3 regions of the Actinomadura sp. 3N407 genome follow, and region 3 is predicted to be linked to each of the others. Evidence: riboswitches for the same ligand, from Rfam matches in the RefSeq annotation. Region 3 holds a riboswitch; each other region holds the start of a gene.

Region 1 (9,858 bases), on a different contig from region 3:
ACGGGGCGCCCGCCGTTCGGCACCGGGCCGAGCGCGGCCGTGATGCGGCGCGTCACGTCCCGCAGGCCCGACCTCGGCGACATGGAGGGCCCTCTTCGCGACCTCGCGGCCCGCTGCCTGGACAAGAACCCCGCCGCCCGGCCGACCGCGCCGCAGATCGTCCGCGCGCTACGCGAAGGGCAGGGACCGATGACGAAACCGCGGCCGACCAGGATCCCGCGCTACCGGTGGCGGATGATGGTCGCGCTCGCGGCCGTGGTCGTCGCCGGGTTCGTGCTGGGCATGCTCTTCTAGCGGGCGCCCCGCCGGCCGAGCGGATCACCAGTGCGGCGGGCGGTCCTCCAGCAGGCGCGAGTCGTCATCGTCGCCGCCGCGCCACTCGCCCCAGCCGATGTCGGTGTCGTCGGAGGTCTGGTCGGGCAGGATCTCCAGCTCGTCACCGAGATCCACCGGCCGGTCGTCGTCGGGTCCCACGCTCATGGTCCCCATTGTCCGCGATCGGACCCCCGGCCCGCACCGTGATCCGGGTCAAACCCCGACAAGGAGGGGTCAGCCGGCGAGCCGGCGGGCGAACTCCGCCGCGGCGGCGCCCGGATCGCCGGCCTCGGTGATCGCCCGCACCACCACGACCCGGCCCGCGCCCGCCGCCGTCACCGCGCCGAGGTTGCCGAGGTCGATCCCGCCGATCGCGAACCAGGGCCGCGCGACGCGCTGCGCCGCGACGTATTCGAGCAGCTTGGGGCCTGGGGCGGGGCGTCCCGGCTTGGTCGGGGTCGGCCACACCGGACCCGCGCAGAAGTAGTCGACGCCCGGCTCGGCGGCGGCCGCGGACGCCTGCTCGCCCGTGTGCGTGGACCGGCCGATCAGCATGTCTCCACCGACGATCTCGCGTGCGGCGGGCACCGGCAGGTCGTCCTGGCCGAGATGCAGCACGTCGGCGCGGACGGCGTGGGCGACGTCGGCGCGGTCGTTGACCGCGAGCAGCGCCCCGTGCCGGTCGCAGGCCGCCCGGAAGACCTCCAGGTACGCCATCTCCTGCCGGGCCTCCAGGCCCTTCTGGCGGAGCTGGACGAGGTCGACGCCGCCCGCGAGCACGGCGTCGAGGAAGGCGGGCAGGTCCCCCTGGCGCTCTCTCGCGTCCGTGCAGAGGTAGAGGCGGGCCCGGCTGAGCCGGGCGCGCAGCGCGACGGCGCGTTCGGACGGGAGATGCCTGGACACGGCCGGAGGTCGTCCTTTCCCAAGAGAGATCGCGGGGTCGCGCGGCGGTCACGTCCCGTCGCGCACGACCCCGCGATCGTGTCACGTGCGTTGTCCTCCGCCGGCTTTCGGGGCCGGTCCCGGCCGGTGGACGGGCCGGAGGGCGCGGGGGCGCCCTAGAAAGCCAGCGCCTGGGCGCGCCGGCGGACCTCGGTCCCCCGGTTCTCGGTGAGCGCGTCCACGGGCGTCCCCGGCAGCGTGTCGTCGGCGGTGAACAGCCAGCGGATCGTCTCCACGTCGTCGTAGCCCGCGTCCGACAGGAGCGTCAGCGTGCCCGGCAGCCCCTTGATGACCTGACCGTCCTTGATGAAGGCGGCGGGCACCATGGGGTTTCCTTCCCGGCGCACCGCCAGGAGCCTGTGCTCGCTGATGAGCTGCTTGATCCGGTTGGGCTTGATCCCGAGTCGTTCGGCGGCCTCCCGGAGGGAGAGCCACTCGCCCGCGAGGGCGTCGGTCCGGGGGTCGAGTGCGCTGTCAACGGTTGCGTGCATCTGCGTCACGCCCCCTTGCTACCACTCCTTCGGAACCCTCAAACCACCTGCACAGCCGTAACGTCCCGGCGGCGATCGCCATCAGCGAACGGCCTGCCGGACGGGCACGTCGAGGTCGGCGATCGCGTCGGGGTCCACGGGCGTCCCGGCGGCGATGACGCGCCGCGCCTGCACCAGGTCGCGGGGCCGGTCGACGGTGAGGACCGCGTCGAGGCGGTCGCCGGTCAGCCACGCCACCGCCCACTTGCGGCCGGACGGGTCGCCGCGGCGCACGATCCGCTCGGACGCGCCGTGACTGCCCGCGTACTGCACCATGCGGCCGAACTGCTCGGACCAGAAGTACGGGGCGGCGTCGTACACGGCGTCCTCGCCGAGGAGGGTCGCGGCGGCCACCTCGGGGGCGTTGAGGGCGGTGTCCCAGTGCTCGACGAGGAGCCGCCGCCCGTACCGTCCCGACCACCAGGCCGCGCAGTCGCCGACCGCCACGACGTCCGGGCGCGGGGAGCCGGGCTCCTCCTCGCCCTGGTAGGTGCGGAACGAGCCGTCGGTCACGACGCCGCGCTCAAGCAGCAGCCCCGATCCCTCCAGCCAGGACAGGCCGGGCCTGACGCCGATGCCCACGACGACGACGTCCGCCTCGATCCGGGTGCCGCCGGCCAGGAGGAGACCGCCGTCCTGCACGGCCGCGACCTTGACGCCGGTGCGCAGTTCGACGCCCGCCTCGGCGTACCAGGGGGCGGTGAGCGCGCCCACCTCGGGGCCGATCGCGCCCGCGAGCGGGGTGTCGGCGGCCTCGACGACGGTCACGGCGCAGCCCTTCCGGGCGGCGGTGGTCGCGACCTCGGCGCCGATCCAGCCCGCCCCGACGATGACGATCCGCGCGCCCCGGGTGAGCCGGGACCGCAGTTCGCGGGCCTCGTCGACGGTGCGCAGGACGTGCTGGCGCCCGCCGCCCGGAAGCGTGATCGGGACGGCCCCGGTCGCGATGACCAGCCCGTCGAACGGGAGATCGCCCGCGGTGGACGCGACGACGCCGCCGCGCCCCGGGACGTCCAGCCGCAGGCCGGTGGCGCGCACGCCGAGCAGCAGGTCGCAGCGCAGCGCGTCCCAGTCGGCGTCGACCGTCGTGTCGTCGGAGTCGCCCGCGAGGACGGCCTTGGACAGCGGCGGCCGGTCGTAGGGCCGGTGCCGCTCGGCCGAGACGAGGGTCAGCGCGCCCTCGTACCCCTTGTTCCTCAGGACCTCCGCGGCGCGCACGCCGGCCAGCCCTCCGCCCACGACAATGACCCTCTCCATGAGGTCACCCTAACGGGGGCCGGTCGAGGATTGGACGAGTGTCCAGACACCTGCGCACTTTACCGAGGTCGTAGAGTGGAACCGGATAAAACAGCACAGAGCGCGGGAGTCCGGTGCGACCGGGCTGAGAGGGCGGCTGAACGGGCCGCCGACCGCCACGACCTGATCCGGATCATGCCGGCGAAGGGAGCGCGCATGGAGATCGTGATCATAGGCGCCGGGGTCATCGGCCTGGCCACCGCCTGGCGGGCCGCCGCGGCCGGCGCCCGCGTCACCCTGGTCGATCCCGAGCCCGCGAGCGGTGCGTCGTCGGTCGCGGCGGGCATGCTGACGCCGGTCGGCGAGGTGACCTACGGCGAGGAGCCGCTGCTGCGGCTCGGCCTCGCCTCCCGCGACCGCTACGGCGCGTTCGCCGCCGAACTGGAGGAGCTGACCGGCCTGGAGACCGGCTACCGCACCGACGGGATCCTCCAGGTCGCGTTCGACTCCGACGACCTGAAGTACCTGGACGACCTGCGCCGCTTCCAGGAGAGCCTCGGCATCCCCGCCGAGGCGCTGACGGGGCGGGAGTGCCGGAGGCTGGAGCCGATGCTCGCCCCCGGCGTCCGCGGCGGCCTGCACGCCCCCGAGGACGGCTCGATCGACCCGCGCAGGCTGACCGCGGCGCTCCTGGCCGCGGTCGGGAGGACGGGCGTCCGGCTCGTCCGGCGTCGGGCCACCGGCATCGCCGTGGAGAACGACGCGGCGGCCGGGGCACGGCTGGACGACGGGACGGTGATCCCCGCCGACCGGGTTCTGCTGGCCGCCGGCCCGTGGTCGGGCGAACTTGAGGGCCTGCCTCCCGGGACCGTTCCACCCGTCCGCCCGGTGAAGGGCCAGGTGATCCGGCTCCGCGCCCGGACGCCGTTCCTGGGCCGCGCCACGCGGGGGCTGGTGAAGGGCTCGTCGGTCTACCTGGTGCCGCGCGCGGACGGCGAGATCGTCCTCGGCGCCACGCAGGAGGAACTCGGCTTCGACACGCGCGTCACCGCCGGCGGGCTCTGGGAGCTGCTGCGCGACGCCCGGGAGCTGCTGCCCGGAATCACCGAACTCGAGTTCGCCGAGGTCTCCGCCGGGCTGCGTCCCGGCTCTCCCGACAACGCGCCCGTGATGGGCCCGTCCGCCCTTCCCGGCCTCTTCGTCGGCACCGGGCATTTCCGCAACGGCATCCTGCTCACCCCGGTGAGCGCCGACATCCTGGCGGCGATGCTGCTGGACGGGCCCGTCCCCGACGTGGCCGGGCCGTTCTCTCCCGACCGATTCTCCGCCGAGGTGCATCGATGAAGGTCTCCGTCAACGGTGAGCCGCGCGAGCTGCCCGAGGGCGCCAGCGTGGCCGAGGTCGTCGCGTCCGTCACCGCCGCCGGGACCGGCGTGGCCGCCGCGCTGAACGGCGAGGTCGTCCGGCGTTCCGCGTGGGAGTCGACGGCACTGCGCGACGACGACCGGCTGGAAGTGCTGACCGCCGTACAGGGAGGTTGAGGTGGATCCGAACGTGGACGACGACACGCTGGTCATCGCGGGCGAGGAGCTCGGCTCCCGGCTGATCATGGGGACGGGGGGCGCGCCCAGCATGCGGGTGCTGCGGGAGGCGCTCACCGCGTCCGGGACGGTGCTGACCACGGTCGCGATGCGGCGGGTGGACCCGTCGGCGCGCGGCTCGGTGCTGGACGTCCTGACCGAGTGCGGGATCCGGGTGCTGCCGAACACGGCCGGGTGCTTCACCGCGGGCGAGGCGGTCCTCACCGCGAAGCTCGCCCGGGAGGCCCTGGGCACCAACTGGGTCAAGCTGGAGGTCATCGCCGACGAGCACACGCTGCTGCCCGATCCGATCGAGCTGGTCGACGCCGCCGAGCAGCTCGTCGACGACGGTTTCGCCGTGCTGCCGTACACCAACGACGACCCGGTCCTCGCGCGGCGCCTGGAGCAGGCCGGGTGCGCCGCCGTGATGCCGCTCGGCTCCCCGATCGGCTCGGGGCTCGGCATCCGCAACCCGCACAACATCGAGATGATCGTCGAGCGGGCGGGCGTCCCGGTCATCCTGGACGCGGGGCTCGGCACCGCGTCCGACGCCGCCCTCGCCATGGAGCTGGGCTGCGACGCGGTGCTGCTCGCGACCGCCGTCACCCGCGCGCAGCATCCCGGGCGGATGGCCGCCGCGATGCGGCACGCGGTCGAGGGCGGGCGCCTCGCCCGGCTGGCCGGGCGGATTCCCCAGCGACGCTACGCACAGGCGTCGTCGCCGTTCGAGGGCCTGGCAACGTCGTAGCATCACTAAAGACTCGGTTATAGAAATATTCGCTGGACCTGAAATGTCCGCACGGTGAGACTGGGCCGGTACACCGGGCCGTGCGCCGCAACCCGGCACGTCCCTTCGGTGTTCGTGGAAACGTCCCATACCTAAGGTGCGTCACATGCAGCAGGACAGCACGCGGGCGGGCGCGGGCATCGACAGGCTCGCGGTGGCCGCCGCCACGGTCACGGTGGTGCTCTGGGCCTCCGCCTTCGTCTCCATCCGCAGCGCCGGCGCCGAGTACAGCCCCGGCGCCCTCGCCCTCGGCCGCCTCCTCGCCGGGACGGTCGTGCTGGGCGCGCTGTGGGCCATCCGCCGCGAGGGACTCCCGCCCAGGGGCGCCTGGCCCGGCATCGTCGCCGCGGGCGTCCTGTGGTTCGGCGCCTACATGGTCGCGCTGAACTGGGGCGAGCAGCTCGTGGACGCGGGCACCGCCGCCCTGGTCGTCAACATCGGGCCGATCCTCATCGCGCTCCTCGGCGGCTGGCTGCTGAAGGAGGGGCTGCCGCCCCGGCTGATGGCCGGCCTGGCCGTGTCGTTCGCCGGCGCCGCCGTCGTCGGGCTGTCGATGTCCGGCGAGGGCGGCTCGTCCGTCCTCGGCGTCCTGCTCTGCGTGGTCGCCGCCGTCACCTACGCGGCGGGCGTCGTCAGCCAGAAGCCCGCCCTCCGGCACGCCTCGGCGCTGCAGTTCACCACGTTCGCCTGCGCCATCGGCGCGCTGGTGTGCCTGCCGTTCTCCTGGCAGCTCGTCTCCGAGGCCGCCGGCGCCCCCGCCGGCGCGACCCTCAACATGATCTACCTCGGCGTCTTCCCGACCGCCCTCGCGTTCACCACCTGGGGATACGCGCTGGCCCGCACGTCCGCCGGGAAGATGGGCGCCACCACCTACGCCGTCCCGGCCATCGTCGTGCTGATGTCATGGCTGCTCCTCGGCGAGATCCCCGGCCTGATCACCCTCGGCGGCGGCCTGCTGTGCCTCGCCGGAGTGGCCGTCTCGCGCAGCCGCCGCGTCCCGCCGGAACCGGCCGCCCCGGAGGAGACACGCTCCGTGCTCATCGAGGCTCATACTCGGGACTGATGAGATCCGCGGCGATTCGCCCGTAAACTCGCCTCGATGGACACGACGGTTGCTGATCCACTCGTCGGGCAGGTGCTCGACGGGCGCTACCGCATTGAGTCCCGCATCGCGCGCGGCGGCATGGCCACGGTCTACGTCGCGCGCGACATCAGGCTCGACCGCATCGTCGCGATCAAGGTGATGCACGCCGGACTCGCTTCCGACGAGGACTTCGTCGCCCGCTTCATCGGTGAGGCCAAGGCCGCGGCGGCGCTGTCCCACCCGAACGTGGTCGCCGTCTACGACCAGCGCACCGACGGCGAGCACGTCTTCCTGGTGATGGAGTACGTCGCGGGCCGGACCCTGCGCGACGCGCTGACCTCGCTCGGCCGGCTCGGCCCCCGCGCCGCGCTGGAGATCATGCAGCCGGTGCTCGCCGCCCTCGGCGCGGCGCACCGTGCCGGTCTCGTGCACCGCGACGTCAAACCCGAGAACGTGCTGATCACCGAGGACGGCCGGGTCAAGGTCGCCGACTTCGGCCTCGCCCGGGCCGAGACCGCGAGCAAGATGACCAAGACCGGGATGATCATCGGGACGGTCGGCTATCTGGCGCCCGAGCAGGTGCTGGCCGGCAGCGCCGACGTCCGCTCCGACGTGTACGCCGCCGGCGTCATGCTGTTCGAGCTGATCACCGGGCACCTCCCGCACCGGGGCGACACCCCGCTCGCCGTCGCCTACAAGCACGTGAACGAGACCGTCCCGCCGCCGTCCAGCGTCGTGCCCGGCCTCCCGCCGCAGGTGGACGCGCTGGTCACGGATGCGACGAGCCACGACCCGGCGCGCCGCCCGGTGGACGCGAACCAGTACCACGCCGAGGTCGCCGAAGTGTTCGGCGGCCTCCCCCGCGACTTCGACCGGCGCATCGAGGAGGCCTCCCGCAACGCGACGAGCGTTCTGGAGGCCCCCGTCGGCGGACGCACGGCCGTCCTGGACCGCAGCACCCTGCCCGCCGACCACCCGCCCGAGCACATCCCCCGGCGCACCAAGGCCGACCGCGCCATCGGGGCGCTCACCGGCCGCTACGTCCTCGTCGCCATCGGAGCGATAGCGGCGCTCATCCTCGGCTGGGCCGTCTGGTACCAGACGTCGGGGCAGTACGAGCACGTCCCGTCATCGATCATCGGGATGAAGGTCGCCGACGCCCGCGACCAGCTGGAGAGCGCCGGCCTCGACGTGCGGACCGCCGACGCGATCTACGACGGCCGCGTCCACAAGGGCAACGTCGTCAAGTCCGATCCGCCCGCCGGCGCCCGCGTCGCCGAGGGCCAGACCGTCACGCTGACGCCGTCCAAGGGCATCACGCCGCGCGAGGTGCCGGACGTCACGGGCAAGACCCTGCCCGAGGCCAAGCAGACCCTCGAGAACGAAGGCTTCAAGGTCGGCCGGACGAGCACCACGCCCTCCCAGACCGTCGACAAGGACAAGGTCATCGGCACCGATCCCGAGGCCGGTGAGAAGCAGTCCCCCGACGACCCGGTCGCCGTCATCGTCTCCACCGGCATGTCCATGCCCGACCTCATCGGCGAGAACGGCGACGCCGCCGCCAACCAGCTGCGTTCGATGGGCCTCAACGTCAAGGTGGACAAGAGGCAGGTCGACGGCAAGGAACCGAACTCCGTGATCGACCAGGCCCCGTCCGAGGGCACCGGCGTGTCCCGCGGCGACGAGGTCACGATCGTCGTCAACAAGCGCGACTGCCTCGTCGACGCGGGCCCGTTCCAGTTCGGCTGCGACGACGGCAGCGAGAAGAACGTCCCGGTGCCGGACATGACCGGCCGCAGCGTGAGCGACGCCAAGAAGGCCCTGAAGGAGTCCGGCTTCAAGGTCAATGTGACGGGCTTCGGCGGCGACATCGTCCGCTTCCAGTCTCCGAGCAGCGGCGAGGCCCCGCGCGGCTCCACCGTCACCATCGTCAAGGGGCCGTGACCGGATAGGCTGAGCCGGTCATGAACTCACCCCAGAGCCCCGTCGGGGCCCATGTCCCCGTGGCCGGCGGCCTGGCCACCGGCGGCCTGAAGTACGCCGCCGAGATCGGCGCGGAAGCCGTCCAGGTGTTCGTGGCGAACCCGCGCGGCTGGGCCCTTCCCGAGGGCAGGCCCGCCGAGGACGAGAAGCTGCGCGGCTCCGGCGTCCCCGTCTACGTGCACGCCCCGTACCTGGTCAATTTCGGCTCCCCCAGCGAGGAGACCCTGGCGAAGTCGATCGCGACCGTCCGCCACTCCCTCGTCCGCGGCCGGGCCATCGGCGCCCGCGGCGTCGTCGTCCACACCGGCTCCGCCGTGACCCAGACCTACGACGAGGCGATGGCCCAGGTCCACGACCAGGTGCTCCCCCTGCTCGAAGAGATCCCCGACGACGGCCCGGACCTGCTCCTCGAACCCATGGCGGGCCGGGCCGGGATGCTCTGCAGGACGGTCCAGGACCTGGGCCCGTTCTTCGAGCGCCTCGAACACCACCCCAGGCTCGGCGTGTGCTTCGACACCTGCCACGCGTTCGCCGCCGGCCACGACCTGGCCGCCCCCGGCGGCGTCAAGGACACCATCGACGCCCTGGTCGCCACGGTCGGCGAGGGCCGTCTCAAACTCGTCCACGCCAACGACTCCATGGACCCCTGCGGCTCCACCAGGGACCGCCACCAGAACATCGGCGCCGGAATGATCGGCGAGCCGCCTTTCGCCGACCTGTTCCGCCACCCCGCCGTGACCGGCCTCCCCTTCCTGATCGAAACCCCGGGCAGAGCCCCAGAACCCCACGCCAAAGACATAAAAACCCTGAAACGCCTACGCGACACCCCCTAGGCAAGCCCCGCCCTCGTGACAGCGAGAAGCCGGTCGAGCGCCTAAACCGGGTTTCCCAATGCAGGGTCTGGCGACACACCGCGGATGAACGCACCTCACAGCCAGCGACATGTGACGGCACCACCCCGCATTGCTGCACCCACTACTGCGCGGACACCAGCCACAGCCGCAACCACGCAACAACCAAAACCGTCGCGATCGCGTCCGAAGGCAGGTTCGAGCCTGCGAGAACCTGATCTCGCAGCGAGCCGCCAGGCGAGCCGGAGCGATGCAGCGATCGCACGCAGTGCCCGCCGAAGGAGGGCCCCCCGGCCGGGGGCCGATTACACGACGCCAAGGGCACTGCAAACAAGCACGACTCGGGCGCCGCTGAACAACCCCCCGACTGTTCAGCGGCGCCCGAGCCACAGGCCACCGGATCCCACCCCCCCGGTACGGGATCCAGCGGCGCATGATCCGGCGTTCGACTGGCGTGCGCCGGATCTCCGGATTTGCTTTTGTGGGAGGTTCGCGGTGGTGCGCGGCGTGGGCCGCTTTCCGGCCGCCCGCCCTCCGGAGGCGGTGTGGC
Region 2 (9,858 bases), on a different contig from region 3:
AGCTGTTGGGCGCTCCGGTCGATGACCTCGCCCCGTAGAGGAGTCCGTTGGACAGGTTCTTGTAGTACAGGTACGTCGTACCTCCGTCGACCACGATGTCCCCGTCGAGAACAGCGAAGCCGGGGCTGAAGTAGACCTGCGGCGCGCTCACCGTGCGGAAGTCCGTGGTGTAGTTCACCATCAGCACGTCGCTGCCGTTGTTGGCGGAGTAGACGATGCCGTACTGCCCGCGGGAGGCGTCCCAGAACGCCGTCGGCGCCCAGGTATGGGTGCTCAACGTGTGCATCCTGATCCGGCGGTACCCGCTGAAATTCGTCAGGTCCGCGGAGTCCCATACGTGCAGGTACTGGTTGTCCTGCGAGAAATCGGTGCCGTTGAGGTCTGTCGCCAGCACGACGAACGTGCCGTCCTGCTGGCGGAACACGAACGGGTCGCGAAGGCCCCGCGTGCCCGCCGTCGGCGTGGCCACCGGGCCGTTCCCGTTCAGCGGCGCCCAGTTGAGCCCGTCCCGGCTGACCGCGAGGTGCAATCCGTAGTTCGCGCCCGCCCTCTGGGGCGTTTCGGTGAAGTACGCCATGACGTAGGCGCCATACGCCGCCGACGCCGCCGACGCGGCCGGCGGACCGTTGACCACGATGGCGGCGGCCGCCGTGAAGGCGCTGATGAGCAGTGTCAATGCTCTCCGGCGATTGATCAAGGCGCCGATCCTTTCCACAGAGACGACAAGGCATGGCCGTACCATTGGAAGTTCGAACAGCCACCGCCGGGGGCGGCCGCGCACATTGGGTCCGGATATCGCGGGGGTAGGGACGTACCAGGGATAATGTGAGCGATAACATATGTGGTGTCAAGACCGTGAACCATGAATGTTCGGCACTCGCTCCCTGGCTGACTGGCCCTGCTGCGCCCCCCGCCCAATGGTTGCCGGCGGGCTGACGCCGATATGATGTTTGCGCAAACACACATCTGGCTTGGGCATTAACATGGGCATCGAGCGCAGAAAGCAACTCCAGAGTGATCGATCACCCGCCTCGCCGGGCGGCGATGATTCTTGCGACCCGTACACCGGTCAGGGACTCTTCCGTTCGGCCGTCGAGTCGGCCAGGGCGCTGAGGTGCTCGTGGGCGGCTGATCGGCTACGTCGCCGGTACTCGGTGGGTGTCAGCCCGACCAGCGTCCGGAAGCGGCGCGCGAAGTATGTCGGGTCGGCCCAGCCGACGGCGGCGCCGACCCGGGCGGCCGGCAGGGTCGAATGTGCGAGCAACGTGGCGGCGCGCTCGGCCCGCACCCGGGCCAGGAAGCCCAGCGGCGTCAACCCGACGTGCCGTCCGAACAGCCTGCCGAGATGGGCGGGATCCAGATTGACCGCCCGGGCGAGATCGTCCAGCCGCCACGGATCGGCCGGTGCCTCCTCCAGCCGGGCGATGGTGGCGGCGACGGCGGGGTGGACGGCGGATTCCACCCGGCCGGGGCCACGGCCGTCGGCCAGGACGCCGAGCACGGTGACCAGCCGACCCAGCACGCGGCCCGGCCGCCGCCCCCGTCCGGCCCGGAGGTCGCGTTCAAGCAGGATGATCTCCTTGATGGCCTCCTCGGCGGCGGCCGGATCGACGGTCGTGACCGCCACGCCGTGCGTGCCGGACGCCACCGGATCGGTCCACAGCATCCGGCGCAGCATCGGGATGTCGACCAGCGCCGCCAGTTCGGCTCGGAGCGCCTGGGCGGACAGGCAGCAGTTGGCGACGGTCAGATCGGCGCAGTCCCGGAACCCGTGCCAGGCGCCGGGGCGGAGCACGATGACCTGACCGCGCCGCAGCGCGTGCTCGCCCCGGCTGGTCACGTGCCGGCCGCGGCCGGTTCCGATCACCGCGATCTCGACGAAGTCGTGCGCGTGGGGCTCGATGTCGGCGTCCAGGTGGTGGACGCCTCCCATGACCGGGCCCTCGCTGAACAGAGCGTGCTCGTGCAGCGTGGCGGTCATGTCGGGATCGTACGACTACTCGCCGGGATCGGCCTAGCCCGAAGCGGCTCGTCACGGCGACGCTGAGGTGTGTCCCAACGGCAGGAACCTCGGAGGTCAGCGATGACGACGCCCACGACCGACTCGTCCCAGAGCGACATCGATGCCGACGGCCGGGTGCCGGACGAGCTCGTCGCGGCCTACCGCGAAGCCGGTTTCGTTCGAGTGCGAGGCGTTCTCGAGCCGGAGCAGGTCGAGCGTTTCCGGACCTGCGCCGAGGGGTTCCTGGAGGCCCATCGCGCGGAGAGTCTGGAGAAGCAGGGCGTCTTCAGCCAGCTGGTCAACGTCTGGCAACGGGACGGGACACTGCGGGAGCTCACCTTCGACCGGCGGCTCGGCCGGATCGCCGAACAGCTCGCCGGGTTCCCGCTGCGGCTCTGGCACGACCAGATGCTGGTCAAGGAGCCGCACAACGACGCCGCCACGGAGTTTCACCAGGATCGCCCGTACTGGCCGCATGCAGGCGACCGGCTCCCGCTGTCGGCGTGGATAGCGCTGGTGGACGTTCCGCCCGAACGAGGCTGCATGACCTTCCTGCCGGGCACCCAGGATCGCACCGGCCTGCGCCCGCAGGACCTCCACCACGAGGACGACCTGTTCGCGACGGACCCGTCCTTGCGCTGGATCCCCCGCGTCACCGTGCCGCTGCGCGCCGGCGACTGCACCTTCCACAGCGGCTATACCGGTCACATGGCGCTGCCCAACCGCACCGACCGGGCCCGGCTCGCGCACGTCGTCATCTATATGGACGAGGAGACCCGCTACAGCGGGACTGAGCACATCGTGACCGATCTTCTCGGGCTCACCGCGGGCGACCGGCTGGACGGCGGCATCTTCCTCCGTCCCTGGGCTTGAGCCGGCCGAGAGGGACGCTCACGATAAGCACGTCAGGCCCCGGCGGATCGCCGGGGCCTGTTGGTGGACTGGGAACGGAGCCGGAACGGGGAAGGCTCGTTCAGCGGACTTTGGGGACGTTGCCGAAGAGGGGTGCCACCTGGGTCCAGCGGTGCAGCTGGCAGCCGTCCTTGCGGGTGAACTTGGTGTCGATCTCCTTGCCGTTCCAGGTGCCCTTGACCGTGGCGACCGCGGGGCCGCCGTAGATCTTGGTGCACATCTGGTCCTCGGGGACGGGCTTGAACGGGTCCTTGGTCTTGGCCAGAGCCGCGCAGGCTTCGGCGGCCTTGGGATGGGTGCCGCCGGGCGGTTCGCAGGTCAGTGTCCAGGTCTTGGCGGGGGCCTCCGCGGAGGCCCTGACCTCGATGGTGAGCGTGTCCGCCGGCGAGCTGGAGGGCTGCACGGACGTGGTGCCCGAAGGCTTGTCGGCGGGGGTTCCGTTGGCCTGTTCGTCGCCGCAGGCGGCCGAAGAGAGGAGCACGGCCAGCCCGGGCGCCACGAAAAGGAGCGTCCGATACCGCATGCGTGATTCGACGCAGGGGGGCTTCGCGCGGTTCCATGGGTGTGTGATGAATTTCGGGGACGACGTGCCGGCGGTCGGAGCCGCTGACGTTCCGCAGGACGCGTACCTGCTGGACGTGCGGGAACAGGACGAGTGGGACGCGGGTCACGCGCCGACGGCGGTCCACATCCCCATGGGCCAGCTGGGTGACCGTGCCGGAGAGGTTCCCCGTGACCAGGAGGTCTTCGTGATCTGCCGGTCCGGGCCCCGGTCCGCGCAGGTGACCGTGGCGCTCAACCAGGCGGGCTGGCTGGCCAAGAACGTCGACGGCGGGATGAAGGGCTGGGCCGAGGCGGGACGTCCGATGGAGGGCGGCGGCGACGGTCCCCCGTACGTGGCATGACGGTGGTCTTGCTCTTTTTCAGGTGATCTACGCCCTATTGGGCGGAAGCCGGGCCCTTGTACGATCGGGGCCGGCCACAGGACCGGTCCGATACGGCGCCGGTCCATTTCCGCGGGAGCTCGGGCCACTGCCGGGCTGAGAGGGCGGCCTTCGAGGCGTCGCCGACCGCATGAACCTGTCCGGGTAATGCCGGCGTAGGGAGTGTGTTCCGTGACGTCCGACGTGGGCGAGCGCCCGAACGAAGTCCCCTTCACTCTCGAAAAGCCCGCCCCCAAGGTCCTCGGGTTCTGGGACCAGGGCGCGTTCTGGGCGAACCTCGGGGTCAGCCTGCTGGCCTTCTCCGGCGCGTACACCGTCCTGGCGCCGGACACCGACGGCAATCCCACGCTGTCGATCATGGCGGGCATCGTCGCGATGGCGGTCGGGACGATCCTGGGCGGGCTGATGCTCGGCCTCGCCGCCGTCCCCGGTGCCCGCACCGGCCAGCCCGCGATGGTGCTGCTGCGCGGGCTGTTCGGCGCGAAGCTGTCGTACGCGCCGACCGTGCTGAACATCGCGCAGCTCGTCGGCTGGGGGACGTTCGAGCTGATCGTCATCGCGGACGCCGCGACCGAGCTGTGGGACGGGATACCGCGCTGGGGCTATGTGATCGCCGCCGGGCTGATCACGACGGTGCTGACGATCTGGCCGCTGGGGTCGGTGCGCCTGCTGCGCCGGTACGTGACGGTCGCCGTGGCGATCGCACTTGTGTACTTCTATTTCCAGATCCTCCGCGAGCCGCTGCCCGACCTCTCGCAGGGGTCGTGGGGCGGTTTCTGGATCGGTGCGGACGCGGCGCTCGCGGTGTCGATCTCCTGGGTGCCGGTCGCGGCCGACTACACCCGGCACTCGCGGACGGAGCGCGCGGCGTTCGGTGCCGCGGCCGTCGGTTACTCGGTGACGCAGATCGTCGCCTACGTTCTCGGCCTGCTGGCGCTGGCGCTGGTCGCGGGCAACACCGACAACGTCTTCGACCCGTTCCTGGGCGCCACGCTCGGCGTCGTCTTCTTCGCGGTGTTCGTGCTGCGGGAGGCGGACCAGTCGTTCGCCGACACCTACTCCACCGCCGTGTCCATCCAGAACCTCGCGCCGCGCGCCGACCGCCGTGTGCTGAGCGTCCTGCTCGGCATCGGCATCACCGTCCTCGCGCTGGTCCTGGACATCGGCGACTACGCGGGCTTCCTGTCGCTGATCGGGTCGGTGTTCGTGCCGATGCTCGGTGTGCTGGCCGCCGACTTCTTCCTCGGGCGGCGCCGCCGGGCCGGCGCCGCGGCGGGTGCCGGGGAGGGCCTGGACGGGTGGGACGTCTCGCGGACGGCGCCGTCCCGCTGGGGGATGATCGGTGCCTGGGCGAGCGGGTTCGTCGTCTACCAGCTCATCAACCCCGGCACCGTCAGCGGGTGGGCGGACTTCTGGATCGACGTGCGGGACGCCGTGCGTTTCGTCCCGCAGACCTGGATGAGCGCCTCGATGCTGTCGTTCCTGGTGTCCGGGTTCGCCGCTCTCCTCATCGGCCGTGTTACCAGACGGTAGCCTTACCAAAGGGTAAGGGTGACGTGGGAAGTTTCGGTGCAAGTTACCCGGCGCCATGCCGGGGTCCGGTGGCACGATGACAGGCGTGCATCACCACGTCCACGACCCGATCGCGCGCGCCGTCATCGAGAGCGCCGCCGACGCGATCGTGGCCGTTGACCAGCGGCACCGCGTCACGGTGTGGAACCCGGCGGCCGAGCGCATGTTCGGGTGGACGGCGCTGGAGATGGTCGGCCGGGTCCCGCCGATCGTCCCCGACGAGCTGAAGGCCGAGCACAACGCCGTCCAGGAGCGGCTCCTCACACGGCGGGCGGGCGACGGCGGGCAGATCTCGATCGCGACCCGCAGGTTCCACCGGGACGGCCGCCTCATCGACGTGCGGATCGACACGAGCCTGCTGAAGGACCCGTCCGGGAACCTGCTCGGCTGGGTCGGGGTGTACCACCCGGTGGACGAGGACGAGATCGTCCAGCACCACATGACCGAGCGGGCCCGGCTCGTCCGGCGGCTGAACGACATCGTCGCCGACCTGAACGCCGAACTGAACCTCGCCGTCGTCCTCGACCGGATCACCGCGGCGCTGATCGAGCTGACCGGCGCCGACGCGGGCGGGTTCGTGCGGATCGAGGGTGAGCGGCTGCGGCTGGTCAGCATGTCGGGGCTGCCCGAGCACATGCGCGGGACGTCCGCGGAGCTGCGGTCCAGCCTGGTCGGGGAGGTGCTGCGGTCCGGCAAGACCGTTCTGCTCGCGACGGGCGAGCGGCGCCTCGGCGACCTGATCTGGTCGGAGCTGTCCGGCCTCCACACGATCGCGCTCGGGCTGTCGTACCTGCAGAACCGGCCGTACGGCGCGCTCTACGCCCTGTTCTCCGGCAGCAAGGTCGGGCACACCGAGCTCGAGCTGCTGGAACTGCTCGCCGGGCACGCGGGGGTCGCGGTCGGCAACGCCGTCGCCTACGCGGAGGTCGTCCGGCAGCGGGCGCACGAACGCGCCGTCATCGACTCCAGCGCCGACGGCATCGCCGTGCTGGACCACGATCTCGTCGTCCGGCAGTGGAACCCCGCCGCGCACACCCTCACCGGCATCCCGCCGGAGGACGCGATCGGGCGGCCGCTGCCGTTCGACATGCCCGCGCTCGGGGAGATGCTGACGTTCCGGCTGGAGTCGGGGACGTGGCTGAACGTGCTGGCCGCCGAGATCGAGGAGACCGGCGAGCTGGTCGTCGACTTCCGTGACGTGTCCGAGGCGAAGGCGCTGGAGGAGGCCAAGGACCTGTTCCTCGCCACGACCAGCCACGAGCTGCGCACCCCGATCACGGTCGTGCAGGGGTTCGCGTCCACGCTGGTCAACCGGTGGGACGAGCTGGCCGACACCGACCGCCGCGCCGCCGTCGCCACCATCGCCGAACGCGCCCAGTCGCTCGGCCGCCTCGTGGAGCATCTGCTGCTGGGGTCCCGCGCGGGCGCCGACGAGCTGACCGTGACGATCGAGTCGTTCGACCTGGCCCGGGTGCTGGAGGGCGTCGTCGCGGGGTTCCGGTCGCTGTCGCCGCTGCACCGGGTCGAGCTGGAGATCGCGCCGGACCTGCCGCCGTGCCAGGGGGACGCGATGGCGACCGACATCGTCCTCGGGCAGCTGCTGGAGAACGCGTTCAAGTACTCCCCGGACGGCGGGACGGTCAGCGTCCGGGCGGTCCGCGAGAAGTCCGACGTCGTGGTGACGGTCGTGGACGAGGGGATCGGCATCCCGCCCGGCGACCATGAGCGGATCTTCGAGCGGTTCGTCCAGGGCGAGGCGGGGGACCGCCGGCGCTTCGGCGGCATCGGGCTCGGCCTCTATATCGTCAAACGCCTGACGGAGGCCCAGGGCGGAACGATCTCCGCACATCCGGGCGGAGCTGGCAACCGTGAGGTATCTCACACAAACCCGTACCGGCGGGGAGGAAAAGGATCGGCGACCCCGGCGACGGTGCCGCCCGGACGTCCGAACACCCTCCTGCGGGCGGCGGAGGGACGAGGACCCGCAGGTGGCGCGCACCCTGGAGACGGCACCTGCATGCGGCTCGTGCTCCGCGCGGCGGACTGACCGCCCGGCCGGACCCGACCCCGGCGGCGGTTACTCACCGTAAGGACAGTCCCTCGATGGTGCCGTGGTGAGACCGTTGTGACCAGGGCAATGAGCGGTCTCGACAGGTGGCAGGGTTGGCCTCTGCGGGAAAGTTCGGTGGCCCCGGGGTGTGACGGACGAAACGCGCGCGTGAGGAGTAAATCCGCCGTTGGCTGGATAGATCCTTTGATGGTTGCCGTTGGTGACGGGATTCCGATCCGGGGGTGATCACCGTGACCGGATGGGCGGTGACTCGTTGTGCAGGTGGCAGACTGAATCGTTCGCGTTTCCGGCCATGGCCATCAGGGCATTTCGGTCGTACCGGAAGCGCGATGACGGGAATCGTCCGGGTGAACGGAACCACGGGGAGGTGAGGGCGTCGAGCGTCGTACTGCTGCCACACGCACCGTCCAGCGTCGCGGTCGCCCGTAAGCGCCTCAGCTCGGAGCTGGTCGACTCCGGCGTCTACGAGACCATCGTGGACGACGCGGCCGTCATCGTCAGCGAACTCATCAGCAACGCCCTCCGGCACGCGCGGCCCCTGCCGTCCGGACAGGTGAGGGTCTGCTGGCTGCGCCGCGGAGACCTCCTCGAAGTGGAGGTGAGCGACGGCGGCGCCATGACCGAGCCGCGCCGCGGCCCGGGCACGCTGTCCTCGCTCGGCGGACGCGGGCTCGGCATCGTCGAGGCCCTGTCCGAAGGGTGGGGCGTGCGCCACGAGGAGGGCGCCACCACGGTGTGGGCCGTCCTGCGGGCCCCCAAGGCGTCCGGCGACGGCGGGGTGGCCGCCCCGGCCGGCGCCCAGGCCGTCATGCCCGACCTGTCCGACTTCCCGGATCTCACGGACGAACCAGGCGACGAAGCCCGCAACGGCACCAGATCGGCCCAGAGCAGCGCCTACCCCGCCTAGCCGGGATTCCCCGGCGGCCGCGCCTCAGATGTCGTCGCGGAGGATCGGGCAGGACATGCAGCGCGGGCCGCCGCGGCCGGTCCCCAGTTCGCTGCCGCTGATCCGGATGACCTCGATGCCCGCCGCCTCAAGCTGCGCGTTCGTCTCGATGTTGCGTTCGTAGGCGACGCACAGGCGCGGCGAGACCGCGAGCGTGTTGTTGCCGTCGTCCCACTGCTCGCGTTCCGCGGTGACCGGGTCGAGGCCGGTGTCGATCACCTTGAGCCGGTCCAGACCCATCGCCTCGGCCGCCGCCTCCAGGAACGGGCGCGGCTCGGCGACCCTCAGGCCCCCGTCGTCGAGCGTGACCGTGTAGGCCGTCAGGGAATGCGCGATCGGCGGGTACATGACGACGGTGTCGACGTCGACCATCGTGCACACCGTGTCCAGGTGCATGGTCGCCCGCTCCTGCGCGATCGGGACGGCCAGGACGGTGTGCGCCAGCCCCGCCCCGATCACCTGGCGGGCCAGCCGCTCGACGCCCGCCGGCGTCGTCCGCTCGCCCGTCCCGACCGCGATCACACCCGGGCACAGCAGCAGGACGTCCCCGCCCTCGAGATGTTCGAGGGACGGCGAGTACACCGGCTCCGCCCCGGCGAACCGGGGATGGTGCGCGTAGACGAGGCCGGTCAGCGCCGCCTCCCGCCGCCGGGCCTCCATGGTCAGGCTCGTCACCGCCACCCGGTCGCCGATCCAGGTGCTGTTGTCGCGGGTGAACAGCAGGCCGGGCAGCGGATCGACGATGAAGTCGAGCCGGTCCATCAGCCGGTACACCAGGCCGTGCCCCGCCTTCAGCTCCTCGTGCGCCAGCCCGGCGATCAGCGTGTGCGCCAGGTTCTCCGGGTCGAGATCGCGCAGGTGGCCCTCGACGACGCGGCGGAGCTGGTCCCCGAGGCGCAGGTCGACGATGGCGTCCGCGATCGCCTGCTCCCGCGCCGCCTCGTACTCCAGCGCGTCCTGCAGAAGCTCCGTCACGTACAGGACCTCGACGCCGTGCGACCGCAGCGCCTCGGCGAACGCGTCGTGCTCCTCCTGCGCCCGGCCCACCCACGGGATCGCGTCGAACAGCAGCTTGTCGCTGTTGCGCGGCGTGAGCCGCTTCAGCTCCGCGCCGGGACGGTGCAGCAGGACGGTCCGCAGCCGCCCGACCTCACTGGTGACCCGGTGCTCGTGCGCCGCCCTCGATGCCGTCACACTCCGCAGTCTAGGCGGGGCGTCGACGGGCGGATCGGCCGGACCGTCCCCCTGTGTCAGGATGCGGTCGTGGTCGGCAGGACGGCGGCGCTCCCGCTTCACCTCACCTCGGCGACGCTGCTGCGGGTGTCCGCCGAGGGCGTCGCGACGGCGCTGGTCCTGACCGTCCAGGCGCGCACCGGCAACGCCGCGACCGCCGGATACCTGCAGACCGCGA
Region 3 (9,858 bases):
GGCTCCATCACGTAGATCCCGGTGTTGACGGTGTCGGAGAACACCTGCCCCCACGTGGGCTTCTCCAGGAACCGCTGCACGCGGCCCTCGTCGTCCACGATGATGATGCCGAACTCCAGCGGGTTCGGGACGCGCTTGAGACCGATCGTGACGAGGGCGCCGTTCTCCTCGTGGAACCGCACCATGTCGGTCAGGTCGATGTCGGTGAGCGCGTCCCCGGAGATCACCAGGAACCGGTCGTCGCGCAGCGCCTCCTCGGCGTTCTTGACGCTGCCGGCGGTGCCGAGCGGGATCTCCTCCGTCGCGTAGCTCAGCGACATGCCGAGCTCCTCGCCGTCACCGAAGTAGTTGCGGATCAGCGCGGCCAGGAACTGGACGGTGACGACGGTCTCGCTGAACCCGTGCTTCTTCAGCAGCCGCAGCACATGCTCCATGATCGGCCGGTTGACCAGCGGAAGCAGCGGCTTGGGCTGGTTGGCGGTCATGGGACGCAGCCGCGTCCCCTCGCCTCCCGCCATCACGACGGCCTTCATCGGGGGGTCTCAGCTCCCTTCTGATCGCCGGCCGGCGGATCCGCGCCCGGGTCGCCCGGCCCTCCCCGTCCGGGCGCGGGGTCCGGCCCGGAGGCCGGGGACGAGGCGCGGCCGGCCAGCACCAGTTGCCGCGTCTGGGCCCAGTAGAGGACGGCCGCCCACCAGTACAGGCCCGTCCCCCAGATCGCGAACGACCATCCGGTGACCTTCGCCGCGGTCGCCGCCCCGCCGTCGTGGTCGCCCAGCAGCAGCAGCGGGAACGCGTACAGCAGGCACATCGTCCCCGCCTTGCCGATGAAATGCACCGGAAGCGTCCCGCTGTACCCGAGCCGCCGGACGATCGGCGCGATCGGCAGGATGGCGAACTCGCGGGCGACCAGCGCCACCACCAGCCACAGCGGGATGATGTCGCGGATCGTCAGCCCGATGAGCGTCGCCAGGATGTAGAGGCGGTCGGCGGCCGGGTCGAGGACGGTCCCGAGCTTGCTCATCTGGTTCAGCGCGCGCGCCAGCTTGCCGTCCAGCCAGTCGGACAGTCCGGCGAACACGAGCACGCCGAGCGCCCACCAGTCCGCCTCGATGAGCACGAGCCACAGGAACAGCGGGACGCCCACCAGCCGGGCCAGGCTCAGGCTGTTCGGCACCGTGAAGATCCGGTCCTGCGGGGCTTCCTGCTGTGTGCTCACCGACGTGTTCGCCTCCCCTGGTCCCTTGATCCTGACCCTACCGGTAAGACTTTTGAAAGCCCCCGATGACGTCGCCCGCGGCGGTCGCCCGGGCACACGGCCGGCGTGGGAGGAAGGCCCGGCCGCGGCCGGGGGTCATCGCGGGCTGACGACGGCCGCGGGCGGGAAGACGGCCGTGACGACGAACCCGCCGCCGTCGCCCGGGCCCGCGTCGAGCGTCCCGCCGGCGCTGCGCGCCCGCTCGATCATCCCGAGGATCCCGAACCCCTCGGGCGTCCCGCCGGACGGTCCCGTCCCGTCGTCGGCGACCCGCACGACGAGGCCCCCGGCGTCGCGCGTCAGGCGCACCGTCGCGTGCCGCGCCCCCGCGTGCTTGACGACGTTGGTCAGGGCCTCCTGGACGATCCGGTACGCCGCGACGCCGATCTCCGGCGGCAGCGGCCCGGCACCGGTGCCGCCGCCGAGCCCCGCGGCGTCGAAGTCGATCTCGATCCCGGTGCCGCGCGCGGCCCGCACCAGGTCCGCGATCCCGTCCGCACCGGGCAGCGTCCCGGAGGTCTCGACGTCGGTGCCGCGCAGGACCTGCAGAGTGCCGCGCAGTTCCGTCCGGGCGTCGCGGCACGTCTGCGCGATCGACCCGAACGCGTCGGCCAGCTCCGCCCGGTCGAGCGGCCGGTCCGCGCGCAGCAGGTGGGACGCGGCCCCGGCCTGGACGCCGATGACCGTGATGCTGTGGGCGAGGAGGTCGTGCAGGTCCCGGGCGATCCGCAGCCGCTCCTCGGCGACGCGGCGCCGGGCCTCCTCCTCCCGCGTCCGCTCCGCCCGTTCGGCCCGCTCGGTGATCGTCGCCAGCCGGGCCCGGTGCACCCGCCACACCTGGACGGCGATCACGACGGACACGACGGCCTCGATGACCGCGATCTGCTCCCGCAGGGAGCCGCCGCCGGCCCGCATCGCCATCCCGAACACGCACACGGCCAGCAGGAACGCCACGACGGTGATGACGGCCCGCACCCGGCGCCCGAGCACCGCGTACGCGAACAGGGCGATCACCTCGGCGGGCACCAGCGCGTGGTGCTGGTACTGCGCCAGGTGATACGGCAGCACCAGGATCACCAGGGCTGCCAGCCCCGCGGCGGGCCATCGCCTGATCACCGCGAGGGGGGCGTGCGCGGCCAGCAGCAGCAGCGCGCCGGGCACGTCCAGCGCCCGCACGCCGGGCCACATGACCGCCACCGCGGCCGCCGTGACCGCCAGCAGCGTCGCGAGCAGAGCGTCTCTCGCCGTCGCACCGATCCGGGGCACCGTCACCACCCGCCCATCTTCCCCGACGCCCGCGATCACCGCACACCGCCCCGTCCTCAACGGGCGGGGACCGCCGCCGCAAGTGCGGCGGGTCCGCGCCGCGGGGGGCCGCACCCGGCCTATAGTTCTGCGATCCCCGTCACGAAGGGCCGACAGTGTCCGTCTCCCCGCCCGGACTCAAGATCACCCTGGCCCGGAGGGCCTACCGGTGGCCGCTCCGGTTCTGCCTGACCGCGCTGACGGCCGGCCTGGCCGTCTCGTTGTCCACGCTCTCCGGCCCCGAGGCCTGGGAACCCGAGGAGGCCCGGCGGACCATCGCCCTCTATGGCGGCGGCGGCGTGCTCGCCGCGTCGGCCGCCGCCCTCTGGGCCTTCATCATCTACCGGACCCGCCTCGTCGTGACGATCGGCGAACAGGGCCTCGTCCTCCGCCGTCGCGGCAACGAGGCGACCATCCCGGCGGACGCCGTGGACGCCGTCGGGCTCGTCTGGCCGGTCGCCGATCCCGCCTGGACGGTCTGGTTCGATCCCGGGGCCGCACCGGGCGTCGACGCCGTCACGAAGGTCGAAGGCCGTGCGGCCACCCTGTTCCGCGACCGGTCGCTCCCGCCGGGGTGGATCGAGGCCGTGCACGCCGCGACGACGGGCACCCTCGGCGCCGCCTGGCGCGTCCTCGACGACGAGGGCGATGAGGTGGGGCGGCCTCCAGGGGGCGGGCTGCCCCGCGCCGACCGCGTCGCCGTCGACGGCAGGGGCCGTTACCGCGGCGAACGCGGCGGTGCCCTGCTCGCCGTGGCCTGCGGGCGGCTGGCCGAGCGCCCGGCGGACAGGTCCGGCGTCCTCGCCCGCGGCGGCGGCCGCCGGGCGATCGTGCTGCGCGATCCCCACGCCCGCACGCTGCTGGTGTTCAGGAGGGCGTCCACGATGTCCGGCCGCGGCCGGATGCGCGTGTTCGGCGCGGACGGCCGCCTCGCCGGGGAGATCAGGGGCGGGCACGAGCCGTCCTTCCACACCGCCGACGGGATGCTCCTCGGCGTCACCCGGCGGACCGGCGACCGCTACGTCGTCACCGGCGTGGACGGCCGGGAGTCCGCCTCGCTGCGGACCGGGAGCGGCGCCGGCGACGACGGCATGTGCCTGGAGCGTTCGCCGTCCGCCCCCGGCACCCTGCGCACCCTCACCCTGGCCCTCCCCATGGTGGTCCGCATCACCCGCCGGATCTGAACGCGGCGGCCCTCGACGCGACGGGTCAGGTGTCCGGTGAGCAGGTGAGGACGGGTTTCACGTCCAGGATCGGGGTGCCGTCCAGGGCCTCCAGGTCCCGGACGCGCAGGCGGTTCCCGGCGATCTCCAGTATCTCGACCGGGTGCAGCCCGATCGGGTTCGGGCGGTCCGGTGAGCGGGTCGCGAAGACGCCGCGCATCGGGGCGGCGAGGTCGTCGCGCGGGTGGACGCGCAGGACGTCGCGCGGCGACAGGTGCAGCCAGGTCAGCACGAAGACCCGGTCGCCCGGCCGCAGGCCGTCGAGCGCGTCGAGGACGGACGGCTCGAAGACCAGCCACGCCTCGGGCGAGCCCTCCGGCCCCTGCTTGGGCGCGGCGGCGCGGTCGGTCAGCGTGGACTCGACGCGGCCGACCGCCGTCACGGTGAAGTCGTCTGGCATGCGTCCGATTCTGTCAGCCCGCCCCTCTATCCCATGAACGCCGGTTGCGGCAACCGGGGGACGGCGGGTTAGCGTCGGAGGCGACAGATCGCGGGGGCCCGGCGAACCGGGCTGAGATAGCGGCTGGGACGGCCGCTGACCGCATGAACCTGACCGGGTAATGCCGGCGTAGGGAGAGATCGAGTCGTCATGACCGAACCTGTGGTTCCAGCTGCCCGCAAGACCTACCTCCAGGGCTCGCGCCCGGAGATCCGCGTACCGATGCGGGAGGTGCCGCTCACCAACGGCGACGCCGTCGTCCTGTACGACACGTCCGGGCCGTACACCGATCCCGGGCACGAGACCGACGTCCGCAGGGGCCTGCCGCCGCTGCGGGAACCGTGGATCGCCGAGCGCGGCGACACCGCCCCGTACGAGGGGCGGGCGGTGCGCCCCGGCGACGACGGGCGCGGGGCGCCCGTCCGGGACGGTTCCCCGCCGCGCCCGCCGCGCCGCGCGACCGGCGGCGCGGTGACCCAGCGGGCCTACGCGCGGCGCGGGGAGATCACGCCGGAGATGGAGTTCGCGGCGCTGCGCGAGGGCGTGCCGCCGGAGTTCGTCCGGGACGAGCTGGCGGCCGGCCGCGCCGTGCTGCCCGCCAACGTCAACCATCCCGAGATCGAGCCGATGATCATCGGGCGGAACTTCCTCGTCAAGGTGAACGCGAACATCGGCAACTCGGCGGTGGCGTCGTCGATCGACGACGAGGTCGAGAAGATGACGTGGGCGACCCGCTGGGGCGCCGACACGATCATGGACCTGTCGACGGGCCGGGACATCCACACCACGCGCGAGTGGATCCTGCGCAACTCGCCGGTGCCGGTCGGGACCGTCCCGCTGTACCAGGCCGTGGAGAAGGTGGGCGGCGACCCGGCCGAGCTGACCTACGAGATCTTCCGCGACACGGTGATCGAGCAGGCCGAGCAGGGCGTGGACTACATGACCGTCCACGCGGGGGTGCTGCTGCGGTACGTGCCGCTGACGGCGCGCCGCAAGACCGGCATCGTGTCCCGCGGCGGGTCGATCATGGCGGCGTGGTGCCTGGCGCATCACGAGGAGAACTTCCTCTACACGCGGTTCCGGGAGCTGTGCGAGATCTTCGCGGCCTACGACGTCACCTGGTCGATGGGGGACGGGCTGCGTCCCGGCTCGATCGCCGACGCCAACGACGAGGCGCAGTTCGCCGAGCTGCGCACGCAGGGGGAGCTGACGAGGATCGCGGCGGAGTACGGGAACCAGGTGATGAACGAGGGTCCCGGGCACGTCCCGATGCACAAGATCAAGGAGAACGTCGACCTGCAGCAGGAGTGGTGCGACGGCGCGCCGTTCTACACGCTCGGGCCGCTGACCACCGACATCGCGCCCGGCTACGACCACATCACCTCGGCGATCGGCGCCGCGATGATCGGCTGGCACGGCACCGCGATGCTCTGCTACGTCACGCCGAAGGAGCATCTCGGGCTGCCGGACCGCGACGACGTCAAGGCCGGCGTGATCGCCTACAAGATCGCGGCGCACGCCGCGGACCTGGCGAAGGGCCATCCGGGCGCGCAGGCGTGGGACGACGCGCTGTCGGACGCGCGGTTCGACTTCCGGTGGGAGGACCAGTTCAACCTGTCCCTCGACCCGGACACCGCCCGCGCGTTCCATGACGCGACGCTCCCGGCCGCCCCGGCGAAGACCGCGCACTTCTGCTCGATGTGCGGGCCGCACTTCTGCTCGATGAAGATCACCCGGGATGTCCGGCGGTACGCCGCCGAGCGGGGCCTCGGCGAGGACGAGGCCCTCACCGCCGGGATGCGGGAGAAGGCCGAGGAGTTCCAGGCCGGCGGCGGGCGCGTCTACCTGCCGCTCTCCCCCGGCGGCACCTGACCGGACGGCACCTGACCGGCGGGCGCGGGCCCGGTGCGGATCGGGGCCCGCCGCGGACCGTCCGCGGCGGGCCCCGCCTCCCCGGGGAGGGTCATCGGTTCACCGCGGTTACTATCAAGGGACCGTTCCAAAGCCGCGGATCCCCCCGAATCGCCGCAGGCCCGTTGACCCGCCGGGAAGGACCCACGACCGAGGTGACCAGCGACGACACGCCGAAGGCCCCCGCCCGGGCGGTGCGCGCCGACGTGCGCCGCAACCGCGCGCGGCTGCTCGCCGCGGCCAGGGAGATGTTCCAGCGCGACGGTGCCGGCGCGTCCCTGGAGGGCGTCGCCCGGCTGGCGGGCGTCGGCATCGGGACGCTCTACCGCCACTTCCCGACGAGGCAGGACCTCCTGGAGGCACTGCTCGCCGACGCCTACGACCGGCTGGCCGTGCACGCGCGCGAGCTCATGGTCTCCCCCGCGCCCGGGGACGCCCTGGCGGACTGGCTGCACGCGTTCGTCACGCAGGTGACGACGTTCCGCGGGATGGCGGCCGCGGCCGTGACGTCGCTGCGGGACGAGGGGCCGGCGTCCCGGGCGATGCGCGAGGCCGGCGAGGCGCTCTTCGCCCGCGCCCAGGAGGCCGGGGACGTGCCCCCGGACACCGTGTTCACCGACGCGCTGAGGCTCGCGGGCGCGATCGCGACGGTCGCCGAGCACGACCCGGACGCGACCGGCCGGCTGCTGTCGCTCGCCGCCACCGGGGTGATCCCGGGCAAGGCGGGCCGGCGGGGCTAGGCCCGGGGCGGCACGGCGATCGCGGTGGTGATCAGGCCGTCTCCCGCCGTCCAGCGGCCCTTGAACCCGGCGAACGGGGAGTCCCGGACGAGCAGCCGGGCCGTGAACGTCCCGCCGGGGTCGAGGATGAGGGCGGCGTCCTCGAAGCCGAGCCACCGGCCCGTGACCGGGAACCACGCCTTGTAGACGGCCTCCTTGGCGCAGAACAGCAGGCGGTCCCAGTGGACGTCCGGGGACGTGCGGCGCAGCCCGTCCAGGAGCGGCAGCTCCTCCTCCCGGGCGATCGTGCGCAGGACGCCGCCGGGCAGTGGCGCGTGGGGCTCGGCGTCGATGCCGAGAGCCCACATCTCACCGGCCCTCGCGACGGCGGCCGCCCGGTAGCCGTCGCAGTGCGTCATGCTGCCGACGACGCCGTCCGGCCAGCGCGGCGCGCCCCGCTCGCCGCGCGTGATCGGGGCGTGCGGGACGCCCAGTTCCGCCAGCGCTCGGCGGGCGCACCAGCGGACGGTCGTGAACTCGAGCCGCCGCTTCTCGACGGCCCGCGCCACCGCGGCCTCCTCCTCGGGCAGCAGGACGGCCTCGGGCGGGTCGTCGTAGGCGGCGGCGGTGGCGACGCCGGGCGGCAGGATGCGCTCGATCATTCCGTCTCCGGCACGGGGAGGATCCGGCGGGGACCGCGCGGCGTCCCGCCCCGCGTGCGCCATTCGCGGGGGTAGCCGACCGACACCTCGATGTGCGGGACGGCGCCGGTCCAGATCGTCCGGGGGATGTGGAGGTGCCCGTACACGACGGACACCGCGCCGAACCGGCTGTGCCAGTCGGCGGTGCGCTCGGTGCCGCACCACTGGGCGAACTCCGGGTACCACAGGACGCGGGTGGGTTCGCGGACGAGCGGCCAGTGGTTGACGAGGACGGTCCGCGTCCCGGGCCCGAGGGCGGCGAGGCGTTCCTCGGTGTAGGAGATCCGGGCGTCGCACCAGGCGTCCCGGGTGGGGTGCGGGTCCGGGTGGAGGTACACCTCGTCGGTGCACACGACGCCCGCCTCGTGCGCGACCCGGAGGGCCTCCTCCTTGGTGGACGTCCCTTCCGGCCGGAACGTGTAGTCGTACAGGATGAACAGCGGCGCGATCGTCACGGGGCCGCCGTCGCCTTCCCACACGGGGTACGGGTCCTCGGGGGTGAGCACGTCCAGGCCCCGGCACATGTCGACGAGCCTGCGGTAGCGGGCCTCTCCGCGCAGCCGCACCGGGTCGTCCTTGATCGTCCACAGCTCGTGGTTGCCGGGCGTCCAGATCACGGCGGCGAAGCGTTCGCGCAGCGTGCGGAGGGTCCATTCGACGTCGGCGAGGCGTTCGGCGACGTCGCCCGCGACGATGAGCCAGTCGCCTTCCGACGCGGGCGTCAGCCCCTCGACGAACGCGCGGTTCTCGGGGAACCCGACGTGCAGGTCGCTGATCGCGTGAACACCGCTCATCCGGTGATCGTAGGCCCCGCCCGATCGTGAGCCCCTCGAAGGGGGCTCAGTCGCCGTCGGCGGGGAGCGTGAAGAGCCGGATGTGGACCGGACGCGCGCCGGGGGGCGCGTCGTCGCGGCGGTGGGAGTGCTCGTTGAGGAGGCGGATGTAGGCCTCGAAGAACTCGGCCAGTCCCTCGTCGGTCATGTGGGCGAAGCCCCGCGAGAGCAGCGCCCGGGCCCGCTCGCGCCGGTACTCCTCGGGGAGCCTGCGGAACAGTTCCATGTCCTCGGCGTGCCCGACCCGTATCAGCTCGTCGAGGACGGCCCGGTCCTCGGGGGCGACGGTCTCGGGGTGGGGCAGCCGCATGTCGCGCGGGGTGTCGGCGGGGCGCCACCAGCGCTCCCGGCCGGCGGACCGCTCGGGGATCTCCTCGATGAACCCGTACTTCTCCAGCTGGCGCAGGTGGTAGCTGGTCGTCCCGGTGTTGGCGCCGAGGACCTCGCCGATCGTCGTGGACGTCGCGGGGCCGTGCGCGCGCAGCCGGTGCAGGATCCGGCGGCGCAGCGGGTGGCTCAGCGCCTTGATCCTCCCCGGGTCGTCCAGGATGACGGGCTCGGCGGGCTCGGCATCGTCCTTCATGGTGAGCAGTCTAGTACTACAGACGTATATTTGCAGAGAACTCTTTGCAGAGCTTTGTCTGCAGTCTACGGTCCCTCGCATGAAGACATCGATGACCGTCGCGCTGGCGCTCCTCGCCGGCGTACTGCTGAGCGTCCTGTGCCTCCCGCCCGCGAGTGCCTCCGCGTCCCCCTCGATCCCGGCGCCCGCCGACCTGACCGCCACCGACGTGAGCTTCAAGGGATTCGGCGGGCTCACCCTGCACGGCACGGTCCTGGTGCCGGAGAAGGCCCGCGGCCCCCTGCCGGGCGTCGTGCTCGTGACGGGATCGGGCTCCGGCGTGCCGCGCGAGGCCAAGCTCACCGAGGCCACGGAGTTCGCGCGGCGGGGCCTGGCCGTCCTGATCTACGACAAGCGGTCGGCCGGCTACACGAACTTCCGCCGCTCCTACTCCGAACTCGCGGACGACGCGCTGGGGGCCGTCCGGGCGCTGCGCTCCCGGCCCGGCGTCGATCCGGCGAAGGTGGGACTGTGGGGGCTCAGCGAGGGCGGCTGGGTGGTGCCGCTGGCCGCGTCCCGGTCGGCGGACGTCGCGTTCGTGATCGTGGTCGGCGGCAACGCCATGACCCCGATCCGGCAGCAGGTCTGGAACGAGAGTTCCGGGCTGCGCCGGGCGGGTGTCTCCGGCTCGCTGATCGACCGCGGCAAGCGCAACTTCGCCCGGATGGGAGCGGACGCGGGCCTGTTCGCCGAGGCGTTCTTCGACGCCCAGGGCGTCCTGGAACGCGTCCGGCAGCCGCTCCTCGGCATCTGGGGCGGACGCGACCTGCAGACCCCGCCCGAGGACAATCCGCCGCTGTTCGCGCAGGCCCTCCGGCGGGGCGGCAACACCCACTACACGTTCCGC

The links. A riboswitch is a leader RNA that binds a small molecule or an ion and turns the genes downstream of it on or off. The one in region 3 is predicted to bind thiamine pyrophosphate.
Region 1: it holds a riboswitch for thiamine pyrophosphate, as region 3 does, so the genes downstream of both, thiO (glycine oxidase ThiO) here and thiC (phosphomethylpyrimidine synthase ThiC) in region 3, are expected to answer to the same signal.
Region 2: it holds a riboswitch for thiamine pyrophosphate, as region 3 does, so the genes downstream of both, ACTWPP_RS07445 (purine-cytosine permease family protein) here and thiC (phosphomethylpyrimidine synthase ThiC) in region 3, are expected to answer to the same signal.

What each region holds. Positions count from the first base shown of each region.
Region 1 is NZ_JBQQBP010000006.1:331,896-341,753, forward strand. Features, by position in the region: gene ACTWPP_RS17990 (serine/threonine-protein kinase) at 1-294, shown strand, start outside; gene ACTWPP_RS17995 (hypothetical protein) at 319-480, opposite strand; gene thiE (thiamine phosphate synthase) at 550-1,218, opposite strand; gene ACTWPP_RS18005 (Rv2175c family DNA-binding protein) at 1,374-1,748, opposite strand; gene ACTWPP_RS18010 (NAD(P)/FAD-dependent oxidoreductase) at 1,830-3,044, opposite strand; TPP riboswitch at 3,137-3,250, shown strand; gene thiO (glycine oxidase ThiO) at 3,240-4,367, shown strand; gene thiS (sulfur carrier protein ThiS) at 4,364-4,564, shown strand; gene ACTWPP_RS18025 (thiazole synthase) at 4,566-5,351, shown strand; gene ACTWPP_RS18030 (DMT family transporter) at 5,497-6,453, shown strand; gene pknB (Stk1 family PASTA domain-containing Ser/Thr kinase) at 6,490-8,418, shown strand; gene ACTWPP_RS18040 (deoxyribonuclease IV) at 8,439-9,290, shown strand.
Region 2 is NZ_JBQQBP010000002.1:703,213-713,070, forward strand. Features, by position in the region: gene ACTWPP_RS07420 (glycoside hydrolase family 43 protein) at 1-697, opposite strand, end outside; gene ACTWPP_RS07425 (AraC family transcriptional regulator) at 1,070-1,981, opposite strand; gene ACTWPP_RS07430 (phytanoyl-CoA dioxygenase family protein) at 2,084-2,875, shown strand; gene ACTWPP_RS07435 (SSI family serine proteinase inhibitor) at 2,976-3,413, opposite strand; gene ACTWPP_RS07440 (rhodanese-like domain-containing protein) at 3,484-3,819, shown strand; TPP riboswitch at 3,921-4,037, shown strand; gene ACTWPP_RS07445 (purine-cytosine permease family protein) at 4,030-5,391, shown strand; gene ACTWPP_RS07450 (PAS domain-containing protein) at 5,468-7,477, shown strand; gene ACTWPP_RS07455 (ATP-binding protein) at 7,869-8,408, shown strand; gene ACTWPP_RS07460 (arginine deiminase) at 8,433-9,641, opposite strand; gene ACTWPP_RS07465 (MFS transporter) at 9,711-9,858, shown strand, end outside.
Region 3 is NZ_JBQQBP010000007.1:326,811-336,668, reverse strand. Features, by position in the region: gene ACTWPP_RS20320 (sugar phosphate nucleotidyltransferase) at 1-533, opposite strand, end outside; gene ACTWPP_RS20315 (CDP-alcohol phosphatidyltransferase family protein) at 530-1,219, opposite strand; gene ACTWPP_RS20310 (sensor histidine kinase) at 1,355-2,533, opposite strand; gene ACTWPP_RS20305 (hypothetical protein) at 2,680-3,747, shown strand; gene tsaA (tRNA (N6-threonylcarbamoyladenosine(37)-N6)-methyltransferase TrmO) at 3,773-4,186, opposite strand; TPP riboswitch at 4,267-4,380, shown strand; gene thiC (phosphomethylpyrimidine synthase ThiC) at 4,376-6,097, shown strand; gene ACTWPP_RS20290 (TetR/AcrR family transcriptional regulator) at 6,292-6,876, shown strand; gene ACTWPP_RS20285 (4'-phosphopantetheinyl transferase family protein) at 6,873-7,517, opposite strand; gene ACTWPP_RS20280 (metallophosphoesterase family protein) at 7,514-8,350, opposite strand; gene ACTWPP_RS20275 (helix-turn-helix domain-containing protein) at 8,397-8,972, opposite strand; gene ACTWPP_RS20270 (alpha/beta hydrolase family protein) at 9,052-9,858, shown strand, end outside.